One region of the Lysinibacillus sp. FSL M8-0134 genome, then DNA from elsewhere that is predicted to be linked to it. Evidence: riboswitches for the same ligand, from Rfam matches in the RefSeq annotation. Region 1 holds a riboswitch; each other region holds the start of a gene.
What was found. A riboswitch is a leader RNA that binds a small molecule or an ion and turns the genes downstream of it on or off. The one in region 1 is predicted to bind thiamine pyrophosphate.
Positions count from the first base shown of each region.

Region 2: another riboswitch for thiamine pyrophosphate. It lies ahead of MKY49_RS11700 (ABC transporter substrate-binding protein); the one in region 1 lies ahead of thiC (phosphomethylpyrimidine synthase ThiC).
Region 3: another riboswitch for thiamine pyrophosphate. It lies ahead of thiM (hydroxyethylthiazole kinase); the one in region 1 lies ahead of thiC (phosphomethylpyrimidine synthase ThiC).
Region 4: another riboswitch for thiamine pyrophosphate. It lies ahead of thiT (energy-coupled thiamine transporter ThiT); the one in region 1 lies ahead of thiC (phosphomethylpyrimidine synthase ThiC).

Region 1 is NZ_JBBPAJ010000001.1:143,623-147,026, reverse strand. It holds gene thiC (phosphomethylpyrimidine synthase ThiC) at 1-1,402, opposite strand, end outside; TPP riboswitch at 1,543-1,657, opposite strand; gene MKY49_RS00740 (AEC family transporter) at 1,736-2,665, opposite strand; gene MKY49_RS00735 (methyl-accepting chemotaxis protein) at 2,771-3,404, opposite strand, start outside.
Region 2 is NZ_JBBPAJ010000001.1:2,300,053-2,303,456, forward strand. It holds gene MKY49_RS11690 (ABC transporter permease) at 1-646, opposite strand, end outside; gene MKY49_RS11695 (thiamine-binding protein) at 646-936, opposite strand; gene MKY49_RS11700 (ABC transporter substrate-binding protein) at 937-1,932, opposite strand; TPP riboswitch at 2,090-2,200, opposite strand; gene parC (DNA topoisomerase IV subunit A) at 2,329-3,404, opposite strand, start outside.
Region 3 is NZ_JBBPAJ010000001.1:3,245,747-3,249,150, forward strand. It holds gene mbcS (acyl-CoA synthetase MbcS) at 1-1,367, opposite strand, end outside; TPP riboswitch at 1,558-1,656, shown strand; gene thiM (hydroxyethylthiazole kinase) at 1,738-2,505, shown strand; gene thiD (bifunctional hydroxymethylpyrimidine kinase/phosphomethylpyrimidine kinase) at 2,493-3,317, shown strand; gene thiE (thiamine phosphate synthase) at 3,307-3,404, shown strand, end outside.
Region 4 is NZ_JBBPAJ010000001.1:3,794,595-3,797,998, reverse strand. It holds gene MKY49_RS19410 (SMC family ATPase) at 1-547, shown strand, start outside; gene MKY49_RS19405 (hypothetical protein) at 588-710, opposite strand; gene MKY49_RS19400 (DUF4870 domain-containing protein) at 766-1,089, opposite strand; TPP riboswitch at 1,217-1,324, shown strand; gene thiT (energy-coupled thiamine transporter ThiT) at 1,444-2,004, shown strand; gene map (type I methionyl aminopeptidase) at 2,286-3,041, shown strand; gene MKY49_RS19385 (hypothetical protein) at 3,070-3,404, opposite strand, start outside.

The DNA.
Region 1 (3,404 bases):
CGCGATTAGGTAATCCAAGGTGCTCCTTTGGTGTCACATAGCAGAGCATTGCTGTCCCAAACCAGCCAATCATCGCTGCCCCAATAGCCGATGTAATGTGGTCATAGCCTGGAGCAATATCCGTTGTAAGTGGACCTAACGTATAAAAAGGCGCCTCCTTACAAACTTCTAATTGCTTGTCCATGTTTTCTTTAATCAGATGCATCGGTACATGACCTGGCCCCTCCACCATCACTTGAACATCATGTTTCCACGCAATCTGTGTTAGTTCACCTAGTGTTTCAAGCTCTGCAAATTGGGCTTCATCATTGGCGTCTGCAATTGAACCTGGACGTAGGCCATCACCTAAAGAAAAAGCAACATCATAAGTCTTCATAATTTCACAGATTTCCTCAAAATGAGTATAAAGGAAATTCTCTTGATGATGATATAAACACCACTGTGCCATAATAGAACCACCACGAGATACAATTCCCGTTACACGATTAGCTGTAAGGGGAACATAGCGTAATAGTACACCTGCATGAATCGTGAAATAATCTACACCCTGCTCGGCTTGCTCAATAAGCGTATCACGGTAAACTTCCCACGTTAAATCCTCTGCTACGCCATTTACCTTTTCCAATGCTTGATAAATTGGCACTGTCCCCACTGGTACCGCTGCATTTCGAATAATCCATTCTCTCGTTGTATGAATATGCTTACCTGTTGAAAGATCCATAATATTATCAGCACCCCAGCGTGTTGCCCATGTCATTTTTTCAACCTCTTCTGCTATAGAAGACGATACCGCGGAATTCCCAATATTGGCATTGATTTTCACATGGAAGTTACGACCGATGATCATTGGCTCCGCCTCTGGATGATTAATATTAGAAGGCATAATAGCGCGCCCAGCTGCAATTTCAGATCGGACAAATTCTGGATCCATATTTTCACGTATCGCTACAAACTCCATTTCAGGTGTAATAATCCCCTGTCTTGCATAATGCAGCTGCGTTACATTTCTCCCTTTTTTTGCTCGTAAAGGCTTTCTTGCCAATTCAGGAAAGACATTTTCATGATTACGCGGATCATCTGCACGACGAAAACCATTATCCTCCGGTTTTATAGAGCGGCCCTCATATGCTTCTACATCTCCTCGCTCTTGAATCCATCCACTTCGTAAGGCAGGTAAACCTTTTGTAATATCTACTTGATAAGATGGATCTGTATAGGGACCACTCGTATCATATACTCGAATAGGGGCGTTTTCTTCATTTCCAAAGCTTCCTGTTGTCGGACTTAATGCAATTTCTCGCATTGGTACTAAAATATCCGGACGGGAACCTTCAACATACACCTTTTTGCTTCCTTCAAAGCTAGACATAATCGTAATGTTCTTTTCACTAATTGCTGACATGAGCTACTTCTCTCCCTTAAATGTTTTTTGTTACAAGGACCGGATCTAGCTCACCCTAACAAATAAATAAAGGCCGAATCCAAAATAATTATTTGGATCCGGCCACGAATGTAAAGGTTGAAATTGCATACACATACTATGCAATAGTTTCTTAACTTTCCCACGCTGGTATGAGCCAGATCAGGTCCAAAGGGTCAAGAAACCTCTAAGCGTTTCCCTCTCAGCCTGACTCATCAGACTCCCCTAGTTAATACTATTTAGTTTGATGCTAGTGTAGCAGATATTACTATGAGATGGAAGTTTTCCATTCATTATTTTTTAATATTCTATTGATTAAGCAAATAATACGTCCGCAAGATAAATCACTATTGTTACCGTTATACAGCTGACAATAGTTGAAAATAAAACAGTTTGGGCAGCTGTTGCCGATTCCACATCGTATTCCAATGCTAGACTAGAGCTATTGCGGGATGTCGGGAAAGCACTGGCTATAAATAGTGATTGAGCGACAACTCCATCTAACCCCAATAAAAAAATAATGGCTAAAGCTACGGCTGGTCCGACAATTAAACGTGTGAAGCAGCTGACGAAAACCGTTTTATTAAACATAGATTTGATTTCAAGCTGCGATAATTGCGCACCTAACGTGATTAGTGCCACAGCAATAAAGCCATCTGCTACATGGTCTATTGGTATTTTAATAAACTGTGGAATACCGATATTAAAATAGTTCATGGCTACACCAATAATCAACGCATGAATGATGGGCATTTTAAAAAAATCTTTAATAATCGTCATTCCTGATTTGGTAGAGGAAATTAAATTATACAAACCATATGTATAAGTTGTCATATTTTGAAAGATTACAAGGATGACCTGAATCGCTACACCAATAGGTTGTGTTACAAAAATCATTTGAGCTACCGGAATGCCATAGTTCCCAGAGTTAATGAGCACAACACTATTTTTAAAAACTGCTGCCTCTGTTTTAACTAAACCAAGCCACTTCGCAAAAAGGTGACTGAGTAGCATTTGGCTCCCAATAAAAAGCACAATAAACAATCCGACCTCTGCCAGTACAGACAGCTCTACACTCGTCTCATATAAATTTACAAAAACAGCTGCTGGCATAAAGCAATATGTAATAAGCTGAGACAACGCTTTTAAATTAAAGCGAAATCTCTTTTGTAAGATAGCACCTACTATAAGTAACACTAAAATAGGTGCAACAATTTGAAAGAAAATCATTCCGAGATACATCATTTCGATGACCCCCTTCCCTTCTTTTATAGTAGTGCCGAATTTCTACTAGGTCAATGTCTCTTCCAATAAAAAAAGACTGCCTATTTGTTTAGGCAGCCCTTCATTTTACGCTAATTTAAAACGATTCACGACTTCTTGCAGTTCATTGGAAATATCGTTCATATTTTGTATAGACTCGGCTACTTTTTGTAACTCTGCTTGTTGATCCATTGCAGATGCACTTACTTGTTCAGCTGAGGCAGCCGTTTCCTCTGAAATTGCTGATATGCTTTGGATGGCCATAATCGCTTGATTTTTATGCTCTAACATACTCGATAGCTTACTCATTAATTCACTAATAGAGGCTGCAATTGAACGTGACAAATCACTGTTATCTTTAAATGCCAGTTGTGTACTTTGTACGGATTCATTTTGAGATTGCATTAAATCCGCATTAGATGCAATGACAGCAACTGTTTGCTGTGAATTTTCAAGGATGCTTTCTACTGTATTCTTAATAATTTCTGTTTCACTTTTAGATTGCTCGGCTAACTTTCTTACTTCCTCTGCAACGACAGCAAATCCTTTACCATGTTCACCAGCACGTGCTGCCTCAATACTTGCATTTAAAGCTAATAGATTAGTTTGCTCAGTAATGCTTTGGATCGAAGCAATGATATGATTAATATTCGCAATGTGAGAGGCTAATGATTCGATTTGTTGTTGAATACGACCGTTCATCTCATTTGTCTCTATATTA
Region 2 (3,404 bases), 2.2 Mb from region 1:
CCGTGCGAAAGGAGGATTGAGCTAAGGTCATATATACGCCAATACCCTTTTTCGCACCAAGCCACTCTGCAATGACAGCACCCATGACACTGTATGTAGCAGCGATTTTAACGCCTGAAAATATAGCAGGATATGCATGCGGCCATTCCAATTTCCAAAAAGTTTGCGAAGTTGTCGCACCAATCATCGCAAAATAGTGCTTTAATTCAGGTGAAGTTTGACGAAATCCGTCCATGGCCGCAATGACTATCGGGAAAAAGCACACAAGGCAAATAATAATGAGCTTTGGTAATAAGCCAAAGCCAAACCATATTATGAGGAGCGGTGCTAAGACAAGTATTGGGATATTTTGCGACATGATCAAAATCGGATAAAACAACTCCCGAATAAACGAAAATCGATGCAACACAATAGCTACCGTTAAACCACAAACAATACCAATAGCAAGGCCTAATATGGCCAATTGCACCGTAGCCAAAGCATGTGGTAAAAAGGTTGGATACGACTGAAAGCCTTCCATCAGAATACGACTTGGTGCAGGTAGAAGCCAATGGGGAACTTCAGCCACATGCACGACTAGTTCCCAGATGAATAAGAGGAAGGCGATAAAGATGATCGTCCTTCCCTTTTGAAACGCTTGTTTCATTACTGATATTTCTCCGTTAATGTATCCATGGTAATACCAGTTGGCTGATAGAGTATTTTCACTTGTGTAATCACATTAATAGCACCAAGCTCTATCATCTTGTCATTCATTTTCTCAATAAGTTGAAGCAATGTTGACAGCTCACCTTCCATCGTCGTTTCTAGCGGATGTACTTCATATTTCACACCAGATGCATCAATCACAGCAATGGCTGCATCCACATAAGGAATGACATCCTCATATTTCTCTGTTTTCGGGATAATTTGGACACTGATTAATGAATTTGCCATTTATTTGGCCTCCTTTTTAGGTAAGAAATCATTCGTAAAGGCTTGCTTTGCATCAAACTCGCCCTCTAATACCTTGTTGCTAGACATCCAATTAGCATAGTTTTCCCATACAGAAAGCTTTTGCTCTCCCCATTGCTTCGCATCGTCCTGATATTTATCAGCTAACCATTCTTGACTTTTATGCACTAAATCTTTATCTAAGTCAGGTGCCGCTTCTAGCAAAATATCTGCAGCCTCACTCGGATGCTCGATTGCGTATTCATAACCTTTAGAAGCAGCTGCAACAAAGGCTTTTACAACATCAGGATTGTCCTTTATCATTTTTTCATTAGTAGCCAATACAGGCGTATAATAATCCAACTGATCACTATAATCCGTTAAATACAACATATTAATCTTTTCCCCACGAAGCTCTGCCTCAATACCTGTCCATGCATAATAAATCCACGCAAAATCAATATCTTTTTCCATCATCGTGAAGAAATCTAAATCACCTGCATTGACAATATCTAATTGATTAATATCGGCATTTTCTGTTTGCATTAACGATTGGAGTACCGCTTGCTCTAGTGGGGCTCCCCAACCGCCATAAGTTTTACCTTCGAAATCCTTTGGTGAGGTAATCCCTTTAGAAGCAATCGAAGCAAAGCCCGATGTATTATGCTGAATGATGGCGGCAATCGAAACAAGTGGTACATCCTGGACACGTGCCTGTGTGATGCCTTCCTGATAGCTTACCCCAAATTCTGCCTTACCAGAAGCTACAAGCTGATCTGCTCCCGCTTCCCCTGGCATCATAATATCAACATCTAAGCCTTGTTCCTCAAAATAACCAAGCTTTTTCGCGACATACAGCCCTGTATGATTTGTATTCGGAGTCCAATCCAGTACTACTGACACCTTTTTTAGCTTATCAGTTGCCTGCTTGTCCTCCTTGTCACTACAGCCCACTAATGTTACAAGTGCAGCCAATAGAATAAATAACCATTTTTTCATGCTAGGTCCTCCCAGTTTGTAATATGAAAGTGTTCATAAAGGAATGCGTGTCACCAGAAAGAAAGCGTAAATACGATGGGCAAGAGGTGTTTGAAAATATAAAAAAACGCCTAGGATTCCTCCCAGACGTAAATTGCAATCAATCTTCAAAACTTTGCTTTTTTGAATAGATGTTCCCTACGCTGGTACGAGCCAAATCAGGTTCAAAGGGTCAGCGTCTATCGGACACAATCTCAGCTAGCAACTACTAGCCCCCCTACATTCTTTCGCTATGAACTTTTCGTTGATTATTATACCCATAGTTACTCTTAAAAGACAAGGTACTAATTTGGTTTAACCGTTTTACACCAAAAAAAGCCCAGCTCACAAAAGAGACTGGGCGTTAAAAAAGCTTGGTTATTGTTCCTTTTTGGTCGTTAGAACATGGGAAATAGCCCCATCTGTTGCGATATCCACTTTAAACGATCCATTGGAATGGCGATCAGCACGAGTCAATGCTTGGACATCTAACACCTCTTGCACGCCTTTTTCTGTTTCAATAACAATCTGCTCCTCATCTGTTGCTTGAATAACGGCCACAATGCGGTGCGGATTTGCTTTTAATTCTGTTAATACTTTTAGACCACGTTTTGCACGACTGGCTACTTCAACCTCTGCGACATTCATTTTCTTAACAGCCCCACGCTGTGTCACAATGACAACATATTGCGTTTGATCAGGTTGTAGCACATTCACACCGACTAAGGCTTCCCCATCTTTTAGCGTAATGCCCTTTACTCCGCCTGTTTTTACACCTGTTACTGGTAATTCCTCCATTGGGAAACGAATTGAATAAGCCGTATCTGTTGTTAACATCAATTCCACGTCATCCGTCACAAACGCTGCATAGATCATGGCATCGCCAGCCTTCACATTCATCGTTTTAATTGGTTTTGAATAACGTGTCACCGCGTAATCGGCAAGTGGAGAGCGTTTAATTTGACCATCCTTTGTCGCAGTGAAGATGTACGTATTTGGTTGATCAAATGTTTCAAAGCCATATACAGCGATAATTGACTCATCTTCACCCGTTGGCACGATACTTGAAATATGCTGACCAAGATCCTTCCAGCGAATATCTGGCAGCTCATGAACAGGCTGATAAATATAATTGCCTCGATTTGTAAATAGGAGTAAATGGTGCTGTGTATTTAAGGTTGCTTCATACAATAAGTAATCCGAATCCTTCATCGCAAAATCCTGACCATTCGAGGCGGCATGTGAACGTGTCGAAGTACGTTTAATATAGCCATCCTTCGTTACGGTTACGACAACCTCTTCACTTGGTACAAGAACATCTAAGGTAATTTTAATCTCTTCAATTTCTTGCTCAATTCTTGAGCGACGAGGCTCTGTAAAGCGTTTCTTAATATCAAGCAATTCTTGTTTAATGACACGTACAAGCTTTGCCTCACTTTGTAAAATCCCCTCTA
Region 3 (3,404 bases), 3.1 Mb from region 1:
ACTTTATCTGGGCTCGCAATAACAGCCGCTTCTTTTACAGCTGGGTGCTTCATCAAAGCATCTTCTACCTCAAATGGCCCAATTGTGTAGCCAGAGGATATAATGACATCATCTCCACGACCCTCAAACCAAAAGTAACCATCTTGATCTTTATAAGCACGATCACCTGTAATATACCACTCTCCACGGAATTGTAAATTTGTTCGTTCCGGGTCATTTAAATATTTTTTAAACAGTGCGGGAGTGGTGCGATGAACAGCAATATCGCCAACTTCTCCAACAGCAACAGGGTTACCGAAATCGTCTATAATTTCAACCTTATTGCCAGGAGTTGGTTTTCCCATAGAACCAATTCTAGCTTCCATTCCAACCATTGTGCCAACAAGTAATGTGTTTTCCGTCTGACCGTAGCCATCTCGGACTTGCAAATCGAAAGTCTTCGAAAATACGTTAATGACCTCGCTATTCAAAGGCTCTCCTGCTGATACAGCTTGACGAAGTGCCGTTAAATCGAATTCATGTAAATGTTCTAGTGCTGCCATAAAACGATATTCTGTAGGTGTGCAACATAAAACATTTATTTTAAATTTTTCGAGTAACCTTAGATAGGTAGATGCATCAAATTTCCCCTTATATACAAATGCAGTAGCACCACTCCCTAATGTTGCTAGAAACGGACTCCAAATCCATTTTTGCCAACCTGGTGCTGCTGTCGCCCAAACAATATCATCTTCTTGCACACCTAACCAGTGTGGTGCTGTTGTTCGTAAATGTGCATAGCCCCAGCTATGAGTATGTACAGCTGCTTTTGGGTTTCCTGTTGTACCACTTGTATAAGCTAAGAATGCAGTATCTGTACTTTTTGTTGGAGAAGAACTTATGTAAGTTGTAGGTTGAATGCGCATTTTTTCTAAAAGTGGTTGCCAAGGTTCATGGGCCTTCCCTATAACAAATTGTTGCATTCCTTGTAAATTGTTCACCTGATCAAATTGATCAATATAAGGCTCGTAAGCAACAATTCCTTTAGCATTCGCATGCTTGATGCGATATTCAATGTCTTTAGTTCTTAGCATTTCTGAGCTCGGAATAATAGTTAATCCAGCTTTCAATGCTGCAATATATACAATATATGCTTCCACTGAACGAGGTACCATCACTAAAATCACATCACCTTTTGATAAACCTTGCATCGTGAATACGTGTGCAGCTTGATTTGCCCTTTCAAGTAAATATGCATATGTAATAAATTGTACATCCTTATTTTCCTCGTAAATAATTAATGCATTTTTTGTTGTATCTTGAGCATATTTTTCAATTTCATCTGTTATGTTATACCATTCTGGTGCAACTAAATCTTGTCTCTTCATGGCAAATGCCCCCTTTTGCTATGACACATTATAAAACTCTTTTTTCAGCATTTTCAATGGTTTGCGCTTAATTTTGGAAAAGTCATGACAACTATCATACTCTGCTATATGGCATCGGTCACATTTTGTCGATAGGTAAACTTGCTATTGAATACAATTGAAAAGTATGGTACATTTTGGTCAACTAAAAGCAAGATTGCAGGGGGACTCGTCAAGAGTTGAGAAGGTAAAACCTGACCCTTTGAACCTGTTAGTTAATACTGACGTAGGGAGCAATAAACATCTATTGATGAAAGGCTCTTTTTCGTGCATTTTTACACAAAAAGAGCCTTTTTTGCATGCTTACGTCCATCCATAAAGGAGGACTACGATGATATTTCAAACAATTCGTCAACAGCAACCACTGATTCATTGTATTACAAATTATGTGGTAGCAAATTTCCAAGCAAATGGTTTATTAGCAATAGGCGCTTCCCCGGTTATGGCCGATGATAGCCGTGAGGTAGAGGAAATGGTAGCACTCGCTCAAGCCTTGTTAATTAACATCGGTACACTCAATGATCGAACTAAAGAATCAATGTTGTTAGCAGGCAAAATGGCCAATAAACTTGGAATTCCAGTCATTTTAGATCCTGTCGGTGCTGGTGCCACTACTTATCGAAAAGAAACGGTACGATACTTGCTTGAGGAAGTACATTTTTCGGTCATTCGTTGTAATGTTGGGGAACTAGCAGCAATAGCCAATGTTGACTGGCAACAAAAAGGTGTCGATAGTGGGAATGGCTCCATTGCTTTAGAAGAAGAGGCGATTTTATTAGCCCAACATTATCAATGCATTGTTATCATAACAGGAGAACGAGATTTTATAACAGATGGTGTGGATAGCCAATGGATAAATGGCGGGAATATGCAAATGACCGAGGTAACAGGGACAGGCTGTTTACTTAGTGCTATTTGCGGTGCCGCCTATATTGCAGGCCATAATCCATACAGACAATTAGCGGACACATTAACTTACTATAAAAAAGCTGCGGTACTGGCGTCAGCGTTTACATCAGATATTGGTGATTTCCAAATAGCTTTACTAAATGCTCTTTATCGCCTATCGAAGGATGGTGAAGCTTCATGCATATTGTAACGACGATTGCAGGCTCAGATAGTGGTGGCGGTGCAGGCATACAGGCTGATTTAAAAACATTTCAGGAATTAGGGGTGTTTGGTACTTCAGTAATTACAGCTTTGACAGCACAAAATACAATGGGTGTGTCAGGAGTTTTCCCTATTGATCACTCCTTTGTTGAAAAACAATTTCAAGCTTTAATCGAAGATTTTTCAATTGCTGCAATTAAAACAGGGATGCTTTATTCCTCTGATATTATTAAAGCTATCGCACATATGATTCATAATCAAAACATCCCACTAATTGTTGATCCAGTAATGATTGCAAAGGGTGGAGAAAGCTTATTACTGCAAGAAGCTATTGAAGCAATGCGCTCTTCTCTACTACCACTTGCTACGATCGTTACCCCCAATATCCCTGAAGCAGAGGCTCTGACAGGGAGAAAAATACATGATGTTTCAGATATACGTGAAGTAGCTCAAGGTTTTTTTCAATTAGGTGTACATTGCGTCATTCTTAAAGGTGGCCATTTAGCAGATCCAAATTTTGCTATTGATTATGTATTTTTTCAAAACGGTAAATCTTTTTCTATGCAAACTCCACGTATCCAAACGTCCAATACCCATGGCACAGGTTGCACATTTTCAGCAGCAATCACTGCTTTTCTTGGTCAAGGTTTTGCGATGGATAAGGCAATTATCGAAGCTAAAAAATTTATTCAATTAGCAATTTTACATGATTTATCTATTGGTCATGGTTATGGACCAACAAATCATTTTGCTTATCAACTGCATAAGGATTCCTGTGAGGTGTTGATTTATGAAACGTGAGGATTTACAACTTTATTTTATTATGGGCACAAGCAATGTTAGTCATCAGAATCCCCTTCATGTACTAGAGAGAGCGTTGCAAGCTGG
Region 4 (3,404 bases), 3.7 Mb from region 1:
AGCGGGAAGAGTAAAGGAGCTCTATGGATTATTAAACGGCCAAAATTCGAAAAAGCTATCTTTTGAGCGCTATATTCAAATTAATTACTTAGACCAAATTACTGAAGCTGCCAATATTCGCCTTTATCATTTATCAAATGGTCAATTTGAGCTCAGACGTTCAGATAGATTGGAAAAGCATGCGAAACAAAGCGGACTAGGTCTTGATGTCTACGATGCTTATACCGATCAACTACGAGATGTCAAAACATTATCGGGAGGCGAAAAATTTAATGCCTCATTAAGCCTTGCCTTAGGAATGGCAGATGTAATTCAAAGCTTCCAAGGTAATATTCATATTGAAACGATGTTTATTGATGAGGGCTTTGGTTCGCTTGATGAGGAATCATTAAATAAAGCAATCGATACATTAATTGATTTACAGGATTCTGGTCGCATGATTGGCGTAATCTCTCATGTGCCTGAATTAAAATCTGCAATGCCAGCGGTTTTACATGTAGAAAAGACATTAAATGGCCATAGTCAGACATACTTTGAAGTGAAATAAGTGAAAGGCGTATTTCCGAAATAGGGAATACGCCTTTGTTTTATTTTTTTCGAGAAGTGGCTGTAGGAGTTGTTCCTTTTTTTGCAGCCATTACTTTTTTGACGATAGGAATAACAATAGGTGCCAATTTTACAGCAGTTTTCACAACGTTTGATACTTTCATTAAAAAACAGCTCCTTTTACAATTATTACTACCTGTTTCGCTTAAAATTGAAACATTAACGGATTACTCGAACAGCCTGAATAATATTCCATATGACAATACCAAGTGAGACAATGGCATAAACGGCAAATGAAACTAACCAAACAACCATCACAGTATTATTACTTGACGTTGGATCTAATCTTAATGTAGAAAAAACAAAGACAATAAAAAATAGGATGCCAAAAACAAAAGGAATTAAATGAGAGACAAGTGCACGAATTGAATGTCTTTTTACATCACTATCTTTCGTTACAAAGTAAACAATTAATGGGACGATAAAAGGGGCGAAGAAAATACTAAGATAACTAAAGGCAGATAAAATTTTTTGGTTCTCCATAGTTGTACCTCCTTTTTTAATATTTACGCATGAAAAACGGCAAAGTTTCAAAAAAATAATGTATGGAAAAGGTTGTAATCATCCAATCCTTTGCGTACAATGGGATTGTTCAAATAAATTCAGATGTAACGACCACAAGGGGAGCTGATGATGTCAGCTGAGACTGGGCACGTAATGCCTTGACTCTTTGAACCTGTAAGTTAACACTTGCGTAGGGATGTGGATAGAAACCGACACTTGTACGATGTCAGGCTCTGTCCTGGCATCGTTTTTTCATTCTTTAGGAATAAAAAAGATGTCTGCATTTCTATTCCTGCTCTTGTATCCTACATCGGAACAAAGGAGAGAATATGTATGGACAAAAAAAGACTATTAATGCTTGTGGAGATTGCGATATTTGCAGCGATTGGCCTTGTGCTCGATCAAGTATCCTTTAAAGTATGGGCACAAGGTGGCTCTGTTAGTCTTGTCATGGTGCCTATTATGTTAATTGCATTTCGTTGGGGCTTAGTTGCTGGGCTAACAACGGGATTACTTGTGGGTGTTATGCAAACCATGTTTGGTGCTTATATTGTGCACTGGCTTCAAGGATTATTGGATTATGGTGTTGCCTTTACAGTTGTAGGATTAGCAGCGGTTGTACGTGGACCTGTGTTGGATGCTGCAAAAAATATGAACAAAACGAAAATGGCACTTTACATTATCGTAGGTACTGTTTTTGCAGGCTTTTTACGATACGCAGCACATACAATTGCTGGAGCTGTATTTTTTGCAGAGTATGCGGGTGATCAAAATGCATGGATCTATTCTATCATTTATAATGGTACATATATGTTGCCAGCAACCATTTTAACGGCAATTGTAGGCGTGCTTTTATTCACAGCCGCTCCACAATTAATGCAAAGAAAAGCATAATAAAAGTTTCCTCAAATGATTTATTGTAAAAGGGTATAAAAGCTTTTCGTTCTATACTACTTGATGATATTCGCTTTCGCACAGAATCATTAGCAAAATTATCAACTTTTTTCAACAACAAGCAAGTCCCTTCACTCATGTGAAGGGACTTTTGGTCATGAATAGCTCGTTTAGCACTTTGCATTGTAGGAAAGCATACAATATTTAAAGCGTTTATCGTTATACGCATAAAAAGTTATGTTATATTAAAGAATAGATATTAGATGAAAGGGACGTTATACATGATTGTAAAAACGCAAGAAGAGATTGAAGCTTTTAAAAAAATTGGACGCATTTGTGCCGAAATTCGTGAAGCCATGAAAGCAGCAACAAAACCAGGTGTTACAACACTTGAGCTAGATGAAATTGCTGGCCGCATGTTTGCAGAGGCTGGTGCTATTTCTGGACCTAAGGGGGAATATGATTTCCCAGGATATACATGTATTAGTGTCAATGAAGAAGTGGCACATGGTATTCCAGGAAAACGTGTTATTCAAGAAGGGGATATTGTGAATATCGATGTTTCTGGGTCATTAAATGGATACTTTGCAGATACTGGCATTTCATTTGTTGTTGGTGAGGGTTATGAGGACAAAGAAAAACTATGCCGAGTTGCTAAAAGTGCTTTTGATCGAGCAATGACAAAGGTTAAAGCTGGGTCTAAATTAAATCAAATAGGTAAAGCGGTTGAACGAGAGGCGAATGCTAATGGTTTAACTGTTATTATGAATTTAACAGGACATGGCTTAGGTCAATCTTTACATGATGAGCCTAATCATATTTTAAATTATTATGATGCATGGGATTCTACGATTATGAAAGAAGGAATGGTGCTTGCTGTTGAGCCATTTATCTCAGCAAAAGCAGAGCATATTGTAGAAGCTGGTGATGGTTGGACATTTGTTACACCTGATAAATCGCTTGTAGCTCAAATTGAACATTCAGTTATTGTCACTAAAGATAAACCAATTATTTTAACTTCCTTAGATGAAGAATAGGATATAATTTAAAATCCTGCTAACCAATTTATTTTTGGTGGGCAGGATTTTTTTTAATAAATAAAATACCAACAAAGAGAACACCACATAAAAATAAGGCGGCAGTTGTTACAAGAAGCTCATCAAAACCATTATGTAAAGCGATTCCTAAATAAGCCCAAATAAAAACACTCGGATACATGGTATCAAAGTGATGAAAGCGGATATGTAGTGCAATAGCTCCACCAAGTGTCAGTAAAATTACTGCCCAAAGAGGAGTGCTAAGACCAAAGCCGTTCCAACCATAAGCCGTTAACGTAAAGCTACTATTCGTAATCAAGATAAATGTCATCCATGCAAAATAAATGGAGAAAGGAATACGAC